DNA from 2 places in the Lysobacter sp. 1R34A genome. Region 1 is predicted to be linked to the other one. Evidence: riboswitches for the same ligand, from Rfam matches in the RefSeq annotation. Region 1 holds a riboswitch; the other holds the start of a gene.
What was found. A riboswitch is a leader RNA that binds a small molecule or an ion and turns the genes downstream of it on or off. The one in region 1 is predicted to bind cobalamin.
Positions count from the first base shown of each region.

Region 2: another riboswitch for cobalamin. It lies ahead of btuB (TonB-dependent vitamin B12 receptor); the one in region 1 lies ahead of btuB (TonB-dependent vitamin B12 receptor).

Region 1 is NZ_JBPKJP010000109.1:5,864-10,068, forward strand. Features, by position in the region: gene bioD (dethiobiotin synthase) at 1-554, opposite strand, end outside; gene ACSAMQ_RS17770 (GAF domain-containing protein) at 625-1,107, shown strand; gene ACSAMQ_RS17775 (TfoX/Sxy family protein) at 1,104-1,541, shown strand; cobalamin riboswitch at 1,610-1,853, shown strand; gene btuB (TonB-dependent vitamin B12 receptor) at 1,974-3,854, shown strand; gene ACSAMQ_RS17785 (hypothetical protein) at 3,946-4,205, opposite strand, start outside.
Region 2 is NZ_JBPKJP010000002.1:66,538-70,742, reverse strand. Features, by position in the region: gene ACSAMQ_RS01470 (hypothetical protein) at 1-389, opposite strand, end outside; gene btuB (TonB-dependent vitamin B12 receptor) at 465-2,357, opposite strand; cobalamin riboswitch at 2,470-2,710, opposite strand; gene ACSAMQ_RS01460 (TonB-dependent receptor plug domain-containing protein) at 3,076-4,205, shown strand, end outside.

The sequences.
Region 1 (4,205 bases):
ATCGCCCGCGCGCTCAGCCGCGCGTGGTTGATCGCCCCCAGGCGCAGGCCGACCACCAGCACCACCGGCAGGTCCAGCGCGCGCACCAGATCGATCTGGTCGAGCGTGACGCTGACCGGCGCGGCCCAGCCGCCGACGCCTTCGACCACCACCGTGTCCGACTGCGCCGACAAGCGCGCATGCGCGGCGAGGATGGCCGCCAGCGCGATCTCGACGCCGGCCTGCGCGGCGGCGAGCTCGGGCGCCAGCGGCTGCGGCAAGGCGTAGGGATTGACGTCGTCGTAGGGCGGCGTCGGCGCGCTGGCCGCTTGCAGCAGCAGGGCGTCCTCGTTGCGCCAGCCTTCCGGCGTGCGTTCGCAACCGCTCGCCACCGGTTTCATGCCGACCGCGCGCAGGCCGCGCGCGCGCAAGGCGTGCAGCAGGCTCGCGCTGGCCACCGACTTGCCGATGCCGGTGTCGGTGCCGGTGACGAATACGCCGCGAGCGAACCGCGCGAGCGCGGTTGCGTCCGTTGGTCGGGAGGCGGCCTGCACCGGGGGCTGGGTGTGACTCATCTCGCGCTTTTTCCTGGGGCCTGGAGTCCGCCATGGTAGTGGCGGCGGACGCCGCTGTTACACTCCGATGATGTTCACAACCTCCGCACTTTCGGGCGACAAGCCCGAGCAATACGCGCAGCTCGTCGCCCAGGCGCGCGGCCTGCTCGACGGCGAACGCGACCGCATCGCCAACGCCGCCAACCTGTCGGCGCTGGTCAGCCATGCCCTGCCGGACCTCAACTGGGTCGGCTTCTATTTCTACGACGGCGAAGAACTCGTGGTCGGCCCGTTCCAGGGCCTGCCGGCCTGCGTGCGCATTCCGCTTGACAAGGGCGTGTGCGGCGCGGCCGCCTCGAGCCGCCGGACCCAGCGCGTCGCCGACGTGCACGCCTTCCCGGGCCACATCGCCTGCGATGCGGCCTCGCGTTCGGAAGTGGTGGTGCCGCTGGTGCATGGCGATGCCCTGATCGGCGTGTTCGATCTCGACAGCCCGATCCCGGACCGTTTCGATGCTGACGACCAGGCCGGCCTGGAAGCGCTGGCGCGCGTGTACGTGGAGGCGCTGGCATGACCGCGGCCAAGATGCGCAACATCGGCCCCAAGAGCGCGGCCTGGCTGCGCCAGGTCGGCCTGCGCACCCACGAGGACATCTCGGCGATCGGCACGGTCGAGGCCTTCATGCGGGTCAAGCGCGCCGGCTTCAAGCCGACCCTCAACCTGTTGTACGCGATCGAAGGCGCGTTGCTCGACTGCCATTGGCAGGAGATCAGCGATGCGCGCCGGCAGGAGCTGATCCAGGCCGCCGAAGCGGCGACCGCGCTGCTGCCGCCGCCGCGCAACAAGCCGGCCGCCGCGCCGGTGCACACCACGATGCATGCCGAAGAACGCTACGACCCGTTCGAAGGCGGCGCCCGCCTCGGCGATGGCGACGACCGCGACAGCCGGGACAACGAAGGCGACGACGACCGCCCCGGCGGCCGCGACGAGGACGACGGGCGCGACTGAGCCCGTCGCCGCCGCTCCCGGACGCCCCGCCCGCCCCGGCGTTTTGGCCCGGACGCCGGCTTGGCGTAGACTGCGCACCGCTTCGAGGTGACCCGTCGGCTGGCTTGATCGACGGGTTGAAACGGGAAGCCGGTGACGCGCCCTCTCCTGCGGGAGGATCGGCGCCAGTCCGGCACTGCCCCCGCAACGGTAAGCAAGACAGATCGCGGCCACCGCCACTGTGCTCGGCACGGGAAGGCGCCGCCATCGGGAGTCCGGCCCTGCGCCGCTCCGCTTGCGAGTCCGGAGACCGGCCTCGAGGCGCCACAGGTTGCGATGCGGAGGGCGTCGCGGCGGCTGCTATCCGGCTGTCTCCACGGCCCGCTGCCTCCTCGCAACCGCCTTCCGCCGTCGTCGTCGCGCGCCCCTGGCGCGCGCGCTGGAGCTGTCCCCATGTCCGCCCGCACCCCCCATGCCCTGCACGCCACGCGCGCACTGAAGCTGTCCTTCGCCATCGCCGCTGCGCTAGCGCTGCCCGCCGCCGCGCTCGCCGCTCCGGCCGGCGCAGCCACCGACCTCGACGAAGTGGTCGTCACCGCCAACCGCACCGCAGTCAGCGTCAACGACGCCTTGACCCCGGTCGAAGTGCTCGACCGCGAGACCATCGAGCGCAGCCAGGCGCGCGACCTCAACGACCTGCTGCGCGGCCGCGCCGGCATCACCCTGTCCAACCAGGGCGGCGCCGGCAAGCTCACCACCCTGTTCCTGCGCGGCAGCGAGTCCGATCATGTACTCGTGCTGGTCGACGGCATCCGCGTCGGCTCGCCGACTTCGGGCCTGACTGCGCTGCAGGACCTGCCGCTGGAACTGATCGACCGGATCGAAATCGTGCGCGGCCCGCGCTCGAGCCTGTACGGCGCCGACGCCATCGGCGGCGTGATCCAGGTGTTCACCCGCCGCGAGAAGCAGGGCTTCGCGCCGCGCGTGCGCTTCGGCGGCGGCAGCAACGACAGCCTCGAATTCGGCACCGGCTTCGGCGGCCGCAGCGACCGCGGCTGGTTCGGCGCCGACTACAGCTTCCGCAAGACCCAGGGCATCAATGCCTGCCGCGGCGCCGGCTTCCCGGTGTTCGCCGGCTGCTTCACCGACGAGCCCGACCGCGACGGCTACGAAAGCCACGCCCTGTCCTTGCGCGGCGGCCTCGAGTTCAACGAGCGGTGGAGCCTGGAAGGCCAGGCGCTGCGCGCCGAAGGCGAGAACGATTACGACGGCAGCTTCGTCAACCGCTCCGAGACCGTGCAGCAGGTGATCGGCGGCAAGCTGCAGTGGCGCCCGTCGGAAACGGTCCACCTGCAGTTGCTGGCCGGCCGCAACGTCGACAGCTCGGACAATTTCCTCGGCGAGGTGCCGATGGGGTTCTTCAAGACCGACCGCGACAGCGCCAGCCTGCAGGCCGATTTCAACCTCTTCGACGGCCACGTGTTGACCGCCGGTTTCGATTGGCTGCGCGACCGCGTCGACAGCGACACCGTGTACGACGAAAGCGAGCGCGACAACAAGGCCGGCTTCGTCCAGTACCAGGGCCGCTTCGGCGCGCAGTCGTTCGAGGCCAGCCTGCGCCGCGACGACAACGAGCAGTTCGGCGGCCACACCACCGGCGGCGCAGCCTGGGGCCTGAGCTTCGCCGAGCGCTGGCGCGTCACCGTCGGCTACGGCACCGCGTTCAAGGCGCCGACCTTCAACGAGCTGTATTACCCGTTCTTCGGCAACGCGGGCCTGCGTCCGGAAGAGTCCAAGACCTGGGAACTCGGCTTGGCCTACCGCGGCGAGCGTTTCAACGCCCGTATCGACGGCTTCGACACCCGCGCCGACGACCTGATCACCTACGACGCGTCGATCAACCTGCCCAACAACATCGACCGCGCGCGCATGCGCGGCGCCGAACTCGGCATCGACACCGCCTTCGCCCAGTGGACCCTGGCGGCGAGCGCGAGCTTCCTCGACACCGAGAACCGGGTCGGCTTCTACCGGGGCAACGACCTGCCGCGCCGCGCCAGGCACAGCGCGCGCATCGACCTGGATCGCAGCTTCGGCAAGTTCCGTCTCGGCGCGACCGCGGTCGGTTCGGGCTCGCGCTACGACGACGTGGCCAACAGCACCCGCCTGGGCGGCTACGGCACCCTCGACCTGCGCGCGGAGTACGCGATCACCCCGGCCCTGAGCCTGCAGGCGCGCGTGGCCAACGTATTCGACCGCGAGTACGAAACCTCGTCGTACTTCAACCAGCCCGGCCGCGAGTGGTTCCTGACCCTGCGCTACGCCCCGGTCGACTGATCGCCCGACCGGTCTTCGGATCGGCCAGCGTCGATGCAAAGCCCGGCCTCGCCGGGCTTTGCTTTTTCTGGGCACCAAGAACGGCGCGGGTTCAGGTCGGCCGCAGCCCGCATTGCACCCAGCTGCGGCCGGCGATGTCGGCGACCACGCCGATCATGCCGTGGCGCCAGCGCCCGTCGTCCGGCCCCGAGGCCAGAGCTTCGTAAAGCCGCGCCGGCACGCCGTCGGCGAGGCTGCGCAACATCGCCGCGACCTCGTCGTCGTGGTGGAACAAGCTCTTGGCCACGACGAAGCAACTCAACGCGCGCGGCCGACCGTCCGCCGACAGGGCGAGGCTGATGCCGACATGAC
Region 2 (4,205 bases), on a different contig from region 1:
AACGAGACACTGCCGGCGACGAAGGCCGCGCCGAAGGCCCGGGCGAATCCGCGCCAGCCGGCCGGCATCCGCGGCGCATACCAGCGCGCGGCGTACCACAACACCGCGTAGGCCAGCAGCAGGAAGGCATACGAGGGCGTCACGCAGTAGTGGTCGAAGAAATTCAGGCCGCGCCCGGTGATCGCGAAATAGTCGATGGCGACCGCGGCGAGCAGGAACGCCGCAAAGCCCAGGTGGCGGCGCAAATACAGGCCGCCGAGAAAGAACACCGCCATCGAGGCGTCGGGCAGATGCAGCAGGTCGCCGAAGTGATGGAAGCGCGTGGCGATCATCGCCATCAGCAGCACGCAGGACACGCTCAATTGGATAGGGCCGGGCAAGTTTTTCATCGCGACTCTCGATAGGCGCCGGCAACCCGGGGGCCGCCGGCAAAGCCCGCGACGCGGGCCGAGGCTGCTGATCCGTCAGCGGGAAGGCCGGTAACGCAGGGTCAACAGATAATTGCGCCCGGGCTGGTTGTAGAACGCGGCGGTTTCGTACCGCCGGTCGAACACGTTGTTCGCGGCCAGTTGCAGGTTCCAGGCCGGGTTGAAGGCGTAGCCCAGGCGCAGATCGGCGAGCGCGTAGCCGGCGAGGCGGCGGGTATTGGCCAGGTCATCGTAGCGATCGCCCGCGGCGTAGATGCTGGCGCCGAACGACCAGGCGCCGTCGCCGACCGCGAAGCGGCGGTCGGCATCGATGCGAGCGCTCTGCCGCGCGCGACGCGGCAGCAGCTTGTCGCGGCTGGCGCCGCGGCTGTCGTTGCGCGGGTCCAGCCAGGTCGCGCTGGCGCGCAGATCCCAGTCGGCCAAGCGGGTGTCGAATGCCGCTTCCAGGCCGCGGATGCGTGCACGGTCGACGTTGCCGGGCAAGCCAGTCGAAGCGTCGTACGCGATCAGCTCGTCGATGTCGCTCTCGTAGGCGTTGAGCGACCACACGTGCTGGCGGCGCGCGCCGTGGGTGCCGCGCAGGCCGATCTCGACGCTGCGCGAAGTCTCCGGCGCCAGGCCGGCATTGCCGTAGCCGGGGTAGTACAACTCGTTGAAGGTCGGCGCCTTGAACGCGGTGCCGTAGCTCGCGGTCAAACGCAGCGCCTCGCTGAGATTCCAGCCCCACAACAGGCTGCCGGTGGACTCGCCGCCGAACTGGCTGTCGTCGTCGCGGCGCAGGCTGGCCTGCAGCGCATGCGCACCGAAACTCTGCTGCCACTGGCCGAAGGCGCCGCGCAGGATGCGGGCGCCGCGGGCATATCGGGTGTTGCTGTCGATGCGGTCGCGCTGCCAGTCGAAGCCGAGCGTGAGCAGGCCGCTGCCGATGCCGATATCGCCCTGCACCGAGCCGAGCTGGCGGCGGGTCTCGAAAGTGCTGGAGTACTTGCCGTTCTTGTAGGTGTCGCTGAGGTCTTCGCTGCGTCCGGCGCTGGCGCTGAGGTTGAAGCGGTCGCTGGGCCGGTAGCGCAACCTGGCGCCGGCGACCTGCTGCACGCCGTCGGCCTCGTTGTTCTGGCTGCCGTCGTACTGGTTATGGTTTTCGGCGCGCAGCAGCCGCGCTTCGGCGTCCCACTGCTCGTTGAAGCGATAGCCGCCCTGCAAGGTCAGCGAATCGCTGCGATAGCCGTCGCGGTCCGGCGAGTTCGTGAAACATCCGGCGCCGCCCGGTGAGGGTTTGCCGCGGCAGGCGTTGATGCCGTCGGTATCTTCATGGGCGGCATGGATCGAGTACCAGCCGCGCTCGCCCTTGCCGGCGACGCCTGCGCTGCCGCGGTGGGTGGCGTAACTGCCGATCGAGGCGCTGAAGCTCGGCACGAACGCGCCCTGCGGGCGCCGGGTGAAGATCTGGATGACGCCGCCGATGGCCTCGGAACCGTACAGGCTGGAGAACGGGCCGCGCACGATCTCGACCCGCTCGATCTGCTCGACCGGAATGTCCTGCAGCGAGGCGCCGCCGCTGGTCGCCGAACCGGTCTTGACGCCGTCGATCAGCACCAGCACGTGGTCGGATTCGCTGCCGCGCAGGAACAACGATGTCGCCTTGCCGGGGCCGCCGTTGTTCGCGAAGGATGCGCCCGGCGTGCCGCGCAACAGCTCCGGCAACGACCCCGGCTGCAGGCGTTCGATCTGGGCGCGGTCGATCACGGTCACCGCGGCGAGCGTGGCGTCCTGGGTCTGGGCGGTGCGGGTCGCGGTGACCACGACCTGGTCGAGATCGATCGCGGGCGCGGCCGGCGCCGAAGCGGCGAATGCGCAACCGGCGAGCACGAAAGCGCTGCGCGCAGGAAAGCGCGCAGGGCGCGGGGATACGGAAAAACGGAACGTCACGGTCGGCTCTCCATGGCCGCGCCTCACCCGCGCGGTCTAGATCAGGTCGTGACAGGCAGACGGCAGAACGGAGACGGCGCGCGCGCCGATGCCCCGGACGCGGCCCTCCGCCTGTCGGTTCGCGCTCCGGGCCGGTCTCCGGGCTTGCGAGCGGAGTCGGCCCGAGATCGGACCGGTCTCCCGTACCGCGCCTTCCCGTGTCGGAACACAGTGGCGTCGTGCGGTACGTGTACTCGCTTACCGTTGCGGGGGCAGCTCCGGATTGACCGTCCTGGCGAACGCCAGAAGCGGGGACCGGATTCCCGTTTCAATCGCCGACCGTGTCGGCGATCACCTTGAGCGCGCGCATCTTAGCAGTGATGCACGGCGGGGACGCCACCGGGTTGGGTGCGGGCGCGGGGAGTCGCGGTGTCGCGGCCAACGCTCCGCGTGGCGCCCGGCCCCGCAGCGTCATCCCCGCGAAGGCAGGGATCCACAGCTCCACCGCGGCGTCAATCCGGAGTCTGCGATAGCCGCCTTCGCGGAATGACGCAGGCGAGGCCAGCAAACCCGTTCCGCGCCCAGCGCAGCCGCCGCCGGCCTCCCGGCCCCTTCAAATAGTGTGCCTTACCACCTTTCTACTACTTGCGTTAGGCAAGATTTGGCCGCTTTATTGACCGGTTGTTAGGTTCGTGTTAAATCCGGATGACATCGCTGTCATCCCCACCAAGGAGTCGTCATGCCCGTCCGCCGCACCTTCGCCGGTTTACGTCACCCTCTGGCCCTCGGCCTCCTGGTAGCGCTCGCCGCGCCGGTCCACGCGCAGGACGCGCCGCAAAGCGACCCCAAGACCCTGGACCAGGTCATCGTCACCGGCACCCGCGTCTCCGACCGCACCGTCGCCGAGTCCACCGCGCCGATCGACATCATCACCCCGGAAACCCTGGAAGCCACCGGCACCGTCGAGCTGGCCACCGCGCTCTCGCGCGCCCTGCCCTCGCTGAACTTCCCGCGCCCGGCCATCACCGACGGCACCGACGCGGTGCGTCCGGCGCAGTTGCGCGGCCTCGCCCCCGACCAGGTGCTGGTGCTGGTCAACGGCAAGCGCCGCCACACCACCGCACTGATCAACCTCAACGGCAGCCAGGGACGCGGCTCCTCGCCGGTCGATTTAAACGCGATTCCGATCGCCGCGATCGAACGGGTCGAAGTGCTGCGCGACGGCGCCTCGGCCCAGTACGGTTCCGACGCGATCGCCGGCGTCATCAACGTCGTGCTCAAGGGCAGCGGCACCGGCGGCAGCATCGCCGCGCGCTACGGCCAGTACAGCGCCGGCGACGGCAAGCAGTACCAGTTGTCCGGCGACACCGGCATCAAGCTCGGCGAAAACGGCTGGCTGCACCTGGCCGCGCAGGCCGGGCATCAGGATCAGACCAATCGCGCACGCCCGTTCCAGGGCCGCGTCGAACAGCGCTACGGCGATCCCGAAATCGACCAGGGCGCGTTCTCCTACAACGGCGAGTACAGCCCGACCGAATACCTGAGCTTCTATTCGTTCGGCAGCTACAGCGAACGCGACGTGCTGTCGAACGGCTACTTCCGTTTCGCCGGCGACCCGCGCAACATCCCGTCGATCTATCCGAACGGCTTCCTGCCGCAGATCCACAACGTCAGCAAGGACCGCGCCGCGGTGTTCGGCCTGCGCAGCGAAACCGCCGGCGGCACCCAGATCGACCTGAGCTACAACTACGGCCACAACGGCCTGACCTTCGACATCGAGAACACGCTCAACCGCAGCCTCGGCCCGACCTCGCCGACGCAGTTCTACGCCGGCGCGCTGGAAGTCACCCAGCACGTGCTCAACCTGGA